3 regions of the Marinobacterium sp. MBR-109 genome follow, and region 3 is predicted to be linked to each of the others. Evidence: predicted binding sites of a transcription regulator. Region 3 holds the regulator's gene; each other region holds the start of a gene.

What was found. Region 3 encodes FNR, which switches genes on or off when oxygen is low (the NO sensors DNR and NnrR bind a similar motif). Its sites were predicted from a motif close to TTGATNTANATCAA; they were not measured.
Region 1: a site for FNR is predicted at 2,826-2,839, ahead of ABIE60_RS01790 (bifunctional enoyl-CoA hydratase/phosphate acetyltransferase). Genes of this name have one in related genera too.
Region 2: a site for FNR is predicted at 1,234-1,247, ahead of ABIE60_RS15820 (histone deacetylase family protein). Genes of this name have one in related genera too.

The regions. Positions count from the first base shown of each region.
Region 1 covers NZ_JBEPPZ010000001.1:369,886-374,295, reverse strand. The annotation lists gene rlmB (23S rRNA (guanosine(2251)-2'-O)-methyltransferase RlmB) at 1-553, shown strand, start outside; gene ABIE60_RS01795 (acetate/propionate family kinase) at 569-1,750, opposite strand; gene ABIE60_RS01790 (bifunctional enoyl-CoA hydratase/phosphate acetyltransferase) at 1,755-2,726, opposite strand; gene ABIE60_RS01785 (histidine triad nucleotide-binding protein) at 2,880-3,251, opposite strand; gene ABIE60_RS01780 (SpoVR family protein) at 3,303-4,410, opposite strand, start outside.
Region 2 covers NZ_JBEPPZ010000016.1:12,955-17,364, forward strand. The annotation lists gene ABIE60_RS15815 (response regulator) at 1-1,023, opposite strand, end outside; gene ABIE60_RS15820 (histone deacetylase family protein) at 1,353-2,285, shown strand; gene ABIE60_RS15825 (sodium ion-translocating decarboxylase subunit beta) at 2,359-3,660, opposite strand; gene oadA (sodium-extruding oxaloacetate decarboxylase subunit alpha) at 3,672-4,410, opposite strand, start outside.
Region 3 covers NZ_JBEPPZ010000004.1:134,660-139,069, forward strand. The annotation lists gene hemN (oxygen-independent coproporphyrinogen III oxidase) at 1-1,101, shown strand, start outside; gene fnr (fumarate/nitrate reduction transcriptional regulator Fnr) at 1,208-1,984, shown strand; gene ABIE60_RS07235 (adenine phosphoribosyltransferase) at 2,207-2,749, shown strand; gene ABIE60_RS07240 (recombination-associated protein RdgC) at 2,831-3,745, shown strand; gene queE (7-carboxy-7-deazaguanine synthase) at 3,732-4,364, shown strand; gene ABIE60_RS07250 (bile acid:sodium symporter family protein) at 4,365-4,410, opposite strand, start outside.

The DNA.
Region 1 (4,410 bases), on a different contig from region 3:
TCATCAAGGGGTTATCGCCGAATGTGAACCGCTGCGCGCCTTGAGTGAAAAGGCTCTGGACCGGCTGCTGGAACAGTCCGACACAGCTCCGCTGCTGCTGGTACTGGACGGCGTAACCGATCCGCACAATCTGGGTGCCTGCCTGCGTACGGCGGATGCTGCAGGCGTAACAGCCGTTATTGCCCCCAAGGACAAGTCGGCACCGCTCAATGCGACCGTCGCCAAGGTTGCCTGTGGTGCCGCCGAAGTGATGCCTTACATTCAGGTGACCAATCTGGCGCGAACTCTGCAGTTATTGCAACAACACGGTATCTGGATCACCGGAACCGCCGGCGAAGCGACACAGAGCTTGTATCAGGCTGATCTGACCGGACCGCAAGCGCTTGTGATGGGCGCGGAGGGCAAGGGCATGCGCCGCCTGACCCGTGAAAATTGCGATCAGCTGGTGAACATTCCGATGGCGGGGGAGGTCAGCAGCCTCAATGTGTCCGTGGCGACCGGAGTATGCCTGTTTGAAGTGGTGCGTCAGCGGGCAGCAAAAGCGGAGGCCTAGCCTCCGCTGTGCGGTTCAGTGCAGCAACTCGTCCACATGGGTGGCGATCATCGCTTCCTCATTGGTCGGCATCACACGCACAGTGACCTTTGAGTCCGGCGTGCTGATGATACCGCTGTTGCGCTGATTAGCTTCACTGTCAATCTCGATCCCGAGCCAACGGCAACGCTCCAGCACGCGCGCGCGCACATCCGCATCGTTCTCGCCGACACCACCCGAGAATACCACCTGTTCCACCCCTTCCAGTGCAGCACCCAAGCGGCCCATTTCCAGTGCAACCCGGTAGCAGAACATGTCGATCGCTTCCTCGGCGCGTGGATCATTAGCCTGATGCAGCTCCTTCATGTCCGAGCTGATGGTGGAAACGCCCAGCCAGCCACTCTCCTTGTAGATCAGCTTTTCCAGTGCATCCACGTCCATGTTCTCTTCCCGCATCAGATAGAGCAGCACGCCAGGGTCAAGATTGCCGGTGCGGCTGCCCATGGGCAGGCCTTCGACGGCGGTGAAGCCCATGCTGGATGCGATGGAGCGGCCATCTCGAATGGCACACATGCTGGCACCGGCGCCCAGGTGACAGGCCACCGTTTTCAGATTGCCCGCTCCGCCAAGGCTGAGCTGGCGCTGGATATATTCGTAGGAGAGACCGTGGAAGCCATAGCGGTGCACCCCCTTGTCAATCAGGTGCCGCGGCAGGGCATAGAGCCGCTCAAGCCGAGGCTGAGCCGCATGGAACATGGTATCAAAACAGGCGACAACGGGCAGTTGTGGTGCCAGTGCACGACAGGCTTCGACCAGCTTCAGGTTATAGGGCTGATGCAGCGGAGCCAGCGGGATAAAGCTGCGCAATTGCTCCAGTGCCGCATCATCCAGCCGTATCGGCCTGCTGAACAGATCGCCGCCATGCACGACTCGGTGTCCGGTCGCGATCAGGCGTGACTCCGGCAGATGGGCCTCAACCCACTGCAGCACTTCACGCAAGGCGAACTGGTGACGCTCATCCAGTGCCACGGACTGGCACTCAAGCTGATGTGAGTCCAGTACCCGGTTGTCTTCATCGCGCACCTTGAAAAGAGTGGTGTCACCCAGCAGGTTTTCCACTTTCAGGTGAAACAAGCAGTGCAAATCGTCCGCACGCAGGGCATACAGGCCGCACTTGAGGCTGGAAGAACCGCCGTTAACGGTCAGAATGGTATCCATGCTTTTAGGCTCCCATGCGTGGATGCTTGACCATGTACGAAGCCAGTGCACAGGACGCCAGACGGCCCAGTGTGCCTTCGGCGCGGCTGGTGAGAATGATCGGTACCTTGGCCCCTACGGCCAGGCCGGCTGACTTGGCATCGGCCAGATAGATCAACTGTTTGGCGATCATGTTGGCGGCCTCAAGGTCGGGTGCCAGCAGGATATCGGCGTCACCGGAGACGGGTGAGTTGATATGCTTGTCGATCGCCGCCTGCAGCGAAATGGCGTTATCGAACGCCAGCGGGCCATCAATGATACCGCCGGTGATCTGGCCTCGGTCAGCCATCTTGCACAGGGCGGCAGCATCGAGGGTGCTCTGCATGGTCGGCTTTACCTTTTCAACCGCAGCCAGAATCGCGACCTTGGGTGATTCATTCCCCAGAGACTGACAGAAATCGATCGCGTTCTGCACGATATCCCGTTTGGCGATCAGGTCCGGGGCCACATTGATCGCGGCGTCGGTAATTACCAGTGGCTTGTGGTAGTTGGGCACATCAAACACGAATACATGGCTCAGACGCCGCTCGGTGCGGATGCCTTTGGTTTTATGAATCACGGCACTGAGCAGTTCAGAGGTGCCGAGGCTCCCTTTCATCAGCGCGACTGCCTTGGCTTCACGAATCAGTGTACAGGCGCACTCGGCGGCCATGTGGCTGTGTTCGGTGCTGATGATTGTGTAGGGTGACAGATCGATGCCTTCAATTTCGGCTGCGGCACGAATCTTGTGTTCCGGGCCGACCAGCAGTGGCTCGATCAAACCCTGCTCAGCCGCTTCGATGGCGCCCAGCAGACTGTTGTGGTCGACCGGATGGACCACGGCGGTGCGGATCGGACCGGACTTGCGCGCCTGTTCAATAAAGAACTCCAGCTGGTTGTGCATGGGTGGCGTTTCGGTTGAGATCGGGGTATTGGGGGCGTCAGCTGATATCGACATGGGGGTATCCTTCCTGAGAATGCTGATGGCTAGGGTATAACCCTATAATGAACCCATTATGACGCAGTGCAACATAAAGCGGTCGGGCTCGCGGCAAATTTGATCCGAGACAAAATTCGAAGGCAGCCGAGCGTGTGGCCCGGCCACCGGGCCTCAGGTGTTCACCGGGGTTTTCAGGGTGTCCTGATACGGAGGCCAACCCATCGGCTTGCCACCGAGCAGGTGAAGGTGGATGTGGTAGACTGTTTGCCCACCGTGAGTGTTGCAGTTGAACACCGTGCGGTAGCCATCCTGATCAAAGCCCTGTTGCTGTGCAATTTTGCTGGCGGCCTGAATCATATGCCCCACTACCTCGCGGTCGCCGTCGGCAATGTCATTCAGGGTTGCGATATGCTTGCGCGGAATAATCAGGCAGTGAAAGGGTGCCTGTGGGTTGATGTCGCGAAAGGCGATGACCTGGTCATCTTCGTACACCCGCTCAGCCGGGATTTCACCTTCCAGAATTTTGCAGAACAGACAATCCATAACCTTCTCTCGACTCATTTGATGCATGTCGAAGCAGTATAGCGACCCCAGTCAGATCGCCTCAACCTTTTGCTCCCGTGGCGGGCAGGCATACTGCTTGGCAACGGTACCGTCCGGCAGTACGGATTCAAGCTGTACATCGAATCCCCACAGACGGTGCACATGGCGCAATACCTCTTCAGTGGACTGGCCCAATGGCTGACTGTTGTGCATGTAGTGGCGCAGAGTCAGCGCGCGATCACCACGTACGTTGACATTCCAGACCTGAATGTTGGGCTCACGGTTGCCCAGGTTGTATTGGGCCGAGAGAGACTCACGCAGCTGACGGTAGCCACGCTCATTATGAATGGCATCGACTTTCAGCACCGGGCGATTGCTGTCATCCATGATCGAAAACAGCTTCAGTTCCCGCATCAGCCGGGGCGACAGGTACTGCAAAATGAAGCTTTCATCCTTGAAGTTACGCATGGCATGATCCAGCGTTTGCTTCCAGTCACTGCCGGCAATATCCGGAAACCATTCCCGATCTTCATCGGTGGGTTGTTCACAGATGCGGCGAATGTCCTGCATCATGTTGTAGCCGAGGGTATAGGGGTTGATGCCGCTGAAGTAGGGACTGTCAAACGGAGGCTGATAGACCACGCTGGAATGGGAGTGGAGAAACTCCATCATGAAACCATCGGTGACCAGTCCCTCGTCATACAACTGATGCAGCAACGTATAGTGCCAGAAGCAGGCCCAGCCTTCGTTCATCACCTGAGTCTGTTTCTGCGGGTAGAAGTACTGCGCTACCTTGCGCACGATGCGGACGATCTCCCGCTGCCAGGGTTCCAGCAGGGGTGCGTTTTTCTCGATGAAGTACAGAATGTTCTCTTCCGGATCTGCCGGAAAGCGAGGGTGTTTGCGATCATCACTGTCCGCCTTGCGGGGTACGGTGGTGTTCCACAGATCGTTCAGATGACGCTGTATGTATTCTTCCCTGTCCTGCTGGCGCTCACGCTCCTCGGCCGCCGTAAGGGGTCGAGGCCGCTTGTAACGATTGACGCCGTAGTTCATCAACGCGTGGCAGGAGTCCAGCAGCTGTTCTACCTCTTCAACGCCATGTTTCTCTTCGCAGTGGCGGATGTAGTTCTTGGCGAACAGCAGGTAGTCGATGATG
Region 2 (4,410 bases), on a different contig from region 3:
ATTGTTCAAAATAGCGTCCAGATCATTGCGCAGCTCAATCTGGCGACGCGAATCTGCACTTTTCATTTCGAGCCGTCTGATGTTCGCCAGCCGCAGGTAGGGTTCCGGTGAGCGGTAGCAGCTGCGCCGACCCAGCACAATCGACTTGCGGTAAGCACCCTCGGCAAGCTCAAGCACACGGGTCTGGGTCGCAACCCGGCCCAGCTCCATCTGCCGAGGAATACCCAGAGGAGCCTTGGCGGTCGCCACCTTGAGCGTCTCCCGCGCCTGCTCCATGTCACCACTTTTCTCATGCACTTGAGCACGCAGGTCATACGCCGCGATCAGCAACGGGTAATTCTCAATCAGACTGTCAAGCAGATCTCCGGCCTCATTCAGGCGCTGCATCCCGATCAATGCCTGCGCCATGCACAGACCCGTGTCCTTGTCCGGGTCCTGCCAGAAGATGGGCTCAAGTACCTCATAGGCCTCATCAGCGCGACCCAACTGAATCAACAGGATGGCCTTGATGCGACGTGCATAGTCGATGTTGGGATCGTGACGGGGAATGTCATCGCAGGCCAATACTGCACCTTCAAGGTCGCCCACTTCTACCGACTGCTCCACTGGCCTCAGTACCTGCTTGCGCAGCACCAGCTGATCGAGACGATTCTTGAGTTCATCAATGGAAAAAGGGCGCGTGAGCAGGTCATCAGGTCGGCTGTCGATGGCGTGCAGCACCACTTCCTGGGACGCATCGCTGGTCATGAAGATCCAGCCGGCCGTGGGGCGGATATAGCCGCGGAAACGAGCCTCCTCCAGCAACTGCATGCCGGTCACTGCATCGCTGCTGTTGTGGCCGAGCAGGATGATATCGAACTGCTCCTCCTCGATCAGCTGCAGCACCTTCTCGTTTACAGTGGCCGCCTTCAGGTTTTTTACACCGAGCTCACGCAGCATGTAGTAGATCGTAGAGCGCAGGTTGCCGCTGCTGTCGATCAGCAAAACATTCTTGTCGGAGTAATCTACCTTGCGTGAAGCCACCTTGGCCTGTCCACCCTATGCCGAACTCTGTGTACCGACACACGAGGGCCGGCAATCAGCAACGAGTATACAGGGCCAGGGCAAAGGCAAGAAGTATTCACGCAAACAGGAGGGGGATAAAAAAAACACCGAGCGTTGGGTGAGAACACTCGGTGCAGAAGACAGTTCTATGCTGTGGGGACACTATAATGAACCTGATGATGGGGTGGCATGACATCGATCAATAGTTGGGTTAACCGTATGATAAAGACGGTATTAAGACCAAGGCCTAAGCCTCTCATACCACCTTTTCCTCTAGAATGTTGACAGTAGAGGAGTATGCTAAGGCCATGACAACAGCATTTATCACCCACAAGGACTGCATGCTGCACAATATGGGACCGGAACATCCGGAGAGCCCCGTGCGGCTGGTTGCCATTAACAAGGTGCTGCAACGCACCGGGCTGCTCGATCAACTCGATCAGCTGACCGCCGTTGAGGTAACCGAAGAGCAGATATTGCTCGCACACCACCGCCTGCATCAGAAGCGACTGGAAATGAAAGTGCCGGACTCGGGCGTGGTCTATACCGATGACGATACCGCCCTGTGTCCGGACTCCCTGAAAGCGGCAAGTCTGGCTGCTGGAGGCGTGATCCTCGCAACCAACCGCGTACTCAGCGGCAAGGCCGAAAACGCTTTTTGTGCAGTCCGCCCACCCGGCCACCACGCCGAATATAATCTGGCGATGGGCTTCTGCCTTTACAACAACGTTGCCATCGGCGCCGCCCATGCACTGCAGCAGCCGGGCATAGAGCGGGTGGCCATTCTCGACTTCGACGTACACCACTGCAACGGCACCGTCGACATCTTCAAGGATCGCCCGGAAGTGCTGGTCTGTTCGACGTTCCAGCACCCCTACTACCCGGAGCGCTATCACGAAATCGATCGACCCAACATTATCAACTGCCCAATACCGGCTCACAGCGATCCGAGCCTGTTTCATGATGCCATTGAAAAGTGCTGGCTGCCGGCACTGGAGGCGCACAAGCCCGACATGATCTTCATTTCGGCAGGCTTTGATGCCCACAAGGAAGACCCGATGGCAGACTTGAATCTGGATGAAGAGGATTACCGTTGGGTCACTCAGAAGATCAAGGCATTTGCCGACCGCCACTGTCAGGGCCGAATCGTGTCTGTACTTGAGGGTGGATATAACCCGGTGCCGCTGGCCTTCAGTGTACAGGCACACCTGGAAGTACTGGCCGGATTTTCAGAAGGCTGACACCAGACGCGACACTCGCACCAAACGAAAAAGGCTGCCGATGGGCAGCCTTTTTTGTACTCACTTATCGGTTTTAACCGACAAACTTGATCATCACACCTGCCGCGACCGCCGAACCGATAACACCGGCCACGTTCGGCCCCATTGCGTGCATCAGCAGGAAGTTCTGCGGGTTGGCTTCGAGGCCAAGCTTGTTGGAAACACGCGCCGCCATCGGTACTGCCGAAACACCTGCTGAACCGATCAGCGGGTTGATGGCGTTGCCACCCTGCAGCTTGTTCATCAACTTGGCCATCAATACACCCGCTGCGGTACCGATACCGAAGGCAACAATACCCAGCACCAGAATACCCAGCGTCTGCACATCCAGGAATTTGTCAGCCGACAGTTTGGAACCGACAGACAGACCGAGGAAGATGGTGACGATGTTAATCAGTGCATTCTGGGCGGTATCACTCAGACGATCCACCACACCGCACTCACGCATCAGGTTACCGAAGCAGAACATCCCCAGCAGCGGTGCCGCATCCGGCAGCAGCAAGGCAACCAGGACAAGCAGCAGAATCGGAAACAGAATTTTCTCTGTCTTCGATACATGACGCAGCTGGCTCATGCTGATCTTGCGCTCGGCCTCGGTAGTGAGTGCACGCATGATCGGCGGCTGAATCATCGGTACCAGCGCCATATAGGAGTAAGCCGCCACTGCAATCGCACCCAGCAGATGCGGAGACAGCAGACTGGCAACATAGATTGCCGTGGGGCCATCCGCGCCACCAATGATACCGATGGCGGCCGCATCCTGAATGCTGAAGTCCATGATACCGAATGCGCTCAGTGCTACAGCACCCAGTACGGTCGCAAAGATACCAAACTGCGCAGCGGCACCCAGGAACAGCGTCCGCGGGTTGGCCAGCAGCGGACCGAAGTCGGTCATTGCCCCCACACCCATGAAGATCAGCAGCGGTGCTGCACCTGAGGCGATTGCAATGGTGTAGAAGTTGTACAGCATGCCGTTGTTATAGCCCGCATCCAGTGCAACCAGGCTCGCAGCCGCATGGGTACTGGCATTGGAAGAGTGATACGCCTCAGTAATCGCATGGGGATCACTCGCTGCCACACCCAGAATGGATGCCAGCTCGTTCAGAACCTGCGGTTTGGCAAAATGAATTGCATTTTCAACCGCAGAGAATGCCATACCGGCTTCGGGAATATTCGCCAGAATACCGCCGAAACCGATCGGAACCAGCAAGAGCGGCTCAAAATTCTTGCGAATCGCAAGAAAGAGCAGCCCCAGGCCAACCACAATCATTGTCAGCTGACCGACGGAGATATTGTATATCCCCGAGGCCTGCCAAAGTTCGAGTAGGTTTTCCATGCCTCTGCCCCTCAGGTCAGTGTCAGCAGGGAGTCACCGACCTGAACGGCATCACCCTCTTTGACATCAACCGACACAACGGTACCGGCGCGTGCGGCACGCACTTCGGTTTCCATCTTCATCGCTTCAAGGATCACCAGCACATCACCCTCTTGAACCGCCTGACCCGCGGAAACCTGAACCTTCCAGATGTTGCCCGCCAGCGGTGCCGGCACCGGCTCACCAGAGCCGGCTGCAGGTGCTGCAGCCGGAGCCGCTGCGGCAGCAGGGGCTGACGATACGGAGGATATATCACCACCTTCACTCACCTGAACCACGTAGTTCTGGCCATTTACATTGATGGTGTAGACTTCGGGACCGTTGTTTTTCTTGGCTGCCATGGGTTGTGCGTCCTCAAGCGTAGGTACAGGTTCAAAGGCGTCGGGGTTGCCGCGGTTTTCAAGGAATTTAAGACCGATCTGCGGGAACAGTGCGTAGGTGAGTACGTCGTCAATTTCGTGCTCGCCCTGCTCCAGCTTGATCCCCTTGTCAGTCGCAATCTGCTTCAGTTCGGTGGTCAGCTTGTCCATTTCCGACTCAAGCATATCGGCCGGACGGCAGGTGATTGCTTCCTTGCCATCAAGCACACGCGCCTGCAGTTCAGCGTTGTAGGGCGCCGGCGCTGAGCCGTATTCACCTTTCAGAATCCCCTGTACTTCCTTGGAGATGGTCTTGTAGCGCTCACCCATGAGCACGTTGATCACCGCCTGA
Region 3 (4,410 bases):
AGACTGTCCCAATGGTACCGAGGCGACCGACAGGTCAATCAGCTGCACTGGGGTGGTGGCACCCCCACGTTTATAAGCGATGACCAGATGCGTGAACTGATGCAGGCATTGCGCAGCAACTTCAACTTGCGTGATGATGACAGAGGCGATTACTCGATCGAAATCGACCCGCGAGAAGCCAGTGACCAAACCCTGGCCGTTCTGCGTGAGATCGGCTTCAACCGTATCAGTCTGGGCGTTCAGGATGTGGATGCTCGGGTACAGGAAGCGGTCAACCGCGTCCAGCCTACCGAGATGACCGCCCGAGTACTGCAGCGCTCGCGTGAACTGGGTTTCAAGTCGATCAACATGGACCTGATATACGGCCTGCCGCATCAGAGCGAGGAGAGCTTTGCCAATACGCTCGACACTGTCATTGCCATGAGCCCCGACCGTCTGTCGGTGTTCAACTATGCACATCTTCCGGATCGTTTCCGCTCACAGAAACATATTCGAGCGGAAGATCTGCCCAGCCCCGAGGCCAAGCTCAATATCCTGCAAAACAGCATCAACCGTCTGCTTGAAGCCGGTTATGTTTACATCGGCATGGACCATTTCGCCAAGCCCGATGATGAGCTTGCCATCGCTCAGGCCGAAGGCAAGCTGCACCGCAACTTTCAGGGTTACACCACCCACTCCGATTGCGATCTGGTCGCCATGGGCGTTTCGGCCATCAGTCAGATTGGCGATGTTTACTATCAGAACGAACATGATATCGCCGCCTACAGTCAGGCAGTCGCTCAGCAACAGCATGCCGTAAAACGCGGCGTGACACTGAGCCGTGATGACCATATTCGCCGCGCGGTCATTACGGAATTGATCTGCCAGTTTGAGCTGGATATAGCAGCCGTTGAACAGCGCTTTGATATCCAGTTTGACGCTTACTTCAGTGCCGAGCAGACAGAGCTGCAACAGTTCAGTGCCGATGGCCTGATCGAGTTGTCCGCTGAGTCTATCCGGGTGACGGCGGCAGGTCGCCTGCTGATCAGGCGCATCTGTATGGCATTCGACGCTTATATTCCCAAGCACGAAGCCACACGCAGCTTCTCGCGTATCATCTAAAGTCGAGGCCCGTTAACCGGGCCTGGTGCTTCACCCTCTGGGGTAAATGTTACATAATGCGGGAAAGCCCTCGCAGTGTGACGAACCCAACGATAAGGATGACCCCATGGCCGACTGGAAATCTCAAGGAAAGCTTCACAGCCTGCAGCAGGTTCATTGCAAGACCTGCAGCCTGAGCCCGCTCTGTCTTCCCGTGTCGCTTGACCTGACCGAGATCGACCGGCTCGATGACATCATAGAGAAAAGCCGCCCGCTCAAGAAAGGTGAGCACCTGTTTCATCAGGGCGAGCCCTTCAGCTCCGTATACGCCATCCGGGCCGGCACAATCAAGAGCTACACCCTCACCAATGAGGGTGAAGAGCAGATTACCGGCTTCTACTTCCCGGGGGAGCTGGTCGGCCTGAGCGGTTTTGATGCCGATAATTACCCCATGTCTGCCAAGGTGCTTGAAACAACGACCGTCTGTGAAATTCCGTTCGAGCGTCTGGACGAATTGTCAGGACAGCTGCCTGAGCTGCGCCGGCAGATGCTGCGCAGCATGAGCAAGGAGCTGCGAGATGATCAACAGATGATGCTGCTGTTGTCAAAAAAGAATGCGGAACAGCGTGTCGCAACCTTCCTGCTCAAACTGTCACAGCGTTTCAAGGCACGCGGCTATTCGGCATCCAACTTCCGCCTTTCCATGTCACGCAACGAAATTGGTAATTACCTGGGTCTGGCTGTAGAAACCGTCAGCCGCATCTTCACTCGCTTTCAGAAAATGGAGCTGATGCAGGTAGACGGCAAGGAAGTGGAACTGACCAACCTGGACGAGATGTATCGCCTGTCCGGTGAAGCACGCCAGAACGACTGCTCTCAGCCACAGGAAAACCAGACCAGTTGATGCCATGACAGGTAAAGGAGTATCCGGATCCGTCTGGCCGGCCGTTTACAATCCGGTTTGGGTTTTACACCCATAAAAAAGGCGCCGCTCCTTTCGAAGCCGCGCCTCAAGTTGCACAATGAAGTAGCCATCTCAATGTGTAACCCAACGAAGCCATTACACCCTTAATTCGCCCTCGCAGCATTGAGTTATGTCAATTGAGCGCCTAACCGGGAGATATTTATGTCCTATGATGAGTTTTATGTGAAGTCCGTCATCCGTTCACTGCAGGACTGGCCCGAACCCGGCGTAATTTTTCGCGATGTAACTCCCATTTTCAAAGACCCCAAAGCGATGCGGATGGTGTCGGATGCGTTTATCCAGCGTTATATCGACAGCGATATCACCCATATCGCCTGTATTGACGCCCGTGGCTTCCTGTTTGGGGCGATTCTGGCGCACCAGCTCAACCTGCCGCTGGTACTGGTACGCAAAAAGGGCAAGCTGCCCGGCGAAACCATCCATCAGGAGTACACTCTGGAATATGGTACCGCGGCGGTTGAAATGCAGATCGACTCAGTTGCCTCCGGTGACCGTGTACTGCTGTTCGATGACCTGATCGCCACTGGCGGCACCATCCTGGCCGCCTGCACCCTGATCAAGAAGCTCGGCGCCGAGGTTACCGAGGCAGCCGCCCTGATCGACCTGCCGGATCTACAGGGTTCCACCCGCATTCAGGAGCTGGGCATTCCCGTCTACTCACTGCTCGCCTACGAAGGCTGCTGAGCCCTCCATCTCATGCACCGGGTACGCCTGCCTGGTGCACACTGTTATAATTCATCCCCCTTTTGCATCCCTGGAGATTGCATGCTCTGGTTCCGTAACGCTATTGTCTATCGCTTTGAGCCCACCCCGGGGTTTACCCCCGAGCACCTGAGCGAAGCCCTGTCAGAACATCCATTCACCCCCTGTGGCAGCCAGGAACTGAGTCGCAGTGGCTGGAGTGCGCCGGTCAGTGAAGCTGATGAGATGCTGGTATTCAGCAGCAACGGCTTCATGCTGATCAACCTGCTGCAGGAAGAGCGCATTCTGCCCGGCAGTGTAGTGCGCGAGGCACTGGACGAACGTGTCGCCCTGATTGAGGCGGAACAAAGCCGAAAGGTCTATCGCAAGGAGAAGCTGCAGCTCAAGGATGAAGTCATCCTGGACCTGCTCCCACGCAGCTTTACCCGCCGTCGCCGTACCCACGCCCTGCTGATGCCACAACAGGGCTGGCTGCTGGTGGATGCCTCTTCGCACAAGCGGGCAGAAGACCTGCTCAATCAGCTGCGCCAGGCGCTGGGATCACTTAAGGTACAACTGGTACAGACTCAGGTGCAGGCAGACAAGGTCATGACGACCTGGGTCCAGGGTGAAGCCATGCCGCAGGGCTGGGCACTGGAAGATGAGTGCGAGCTGCGTGACCCGATGACCGAAGGCAGTAAAATCAGCGTCAAGGGCCAGGAGCTGCTGTGTGACGAGATTGCAGCACATATTGGTACCGGAATGCTGGTCAAGCGGCTGGCGCTGGAATGGCAGCAGCAGATCCGGCTGGTCCTGCATGAAGACCTGAGCCTGCACCGCCTGCGTCTGTGTGACGAATACCGTGACCAGCTCGAGGCGGACACGCCTGAGGAAGCGCTCGCCGCCCGTGATACCGAACTGGCTCGCATGGGGCTGGAATATGCACGCCTGCTGCCTGAGCTGATCGAGGCGTTTGGGGGCGAGCATGTACAGCGTTAAGGAGATCTTCTATACGCTGCAGGGAGAGGGTGCTCAAGCAGGACGGGCAGCGGTATTCTGCCGCTTTGCCGGTTGTAACCTCTGGTCCGGCCGGGAGCAGGATCGATCAAAAGCGATTTGTGACTTCTGCGACACGGACTTTGTCGGCGTCGATGGACAAAATGGCGGCAAGTTTGCCAGCGCGGCCGAGCTTGCACAGCGGGTTCGCTCGTTCTGGCCGCAAGCCGCCGGCGGCAAGCCTTACGTTGTCTGCACCGGGGGAGAGCCCGCCCTGCAGCTTGATTCAGATCTGATTGACGCCCTGCATGGCGAGGGTTTTGAAATTGCCATCGAAACCAACGGTACCTGCCCTCTGCCCGAAGGCATCGACTGGGTTTGCGTCAGCCCCAAGGCCGGCAGCGAACTGGTTGTACACAGAGGCAACGAGCTGAAGCTGGTCTACCCACAGCCACTGGCCCAGCCCGAGCGGTTCAGTGAACTGCGCTTTGACCATTTTTACCTACAGCCAATGGATGGCCCTCTGCAAAGCACCAATACCCGCCGCTGCATCGACTACTGCATGGCCCATCCACAGTGGAAGCTGGGCCTGCAGACCCACAAGATCACCGGTATCGACTAGTCATTGAATGCGCTGGCGCACCAGCATCAGGTCACGATTGCGCCAG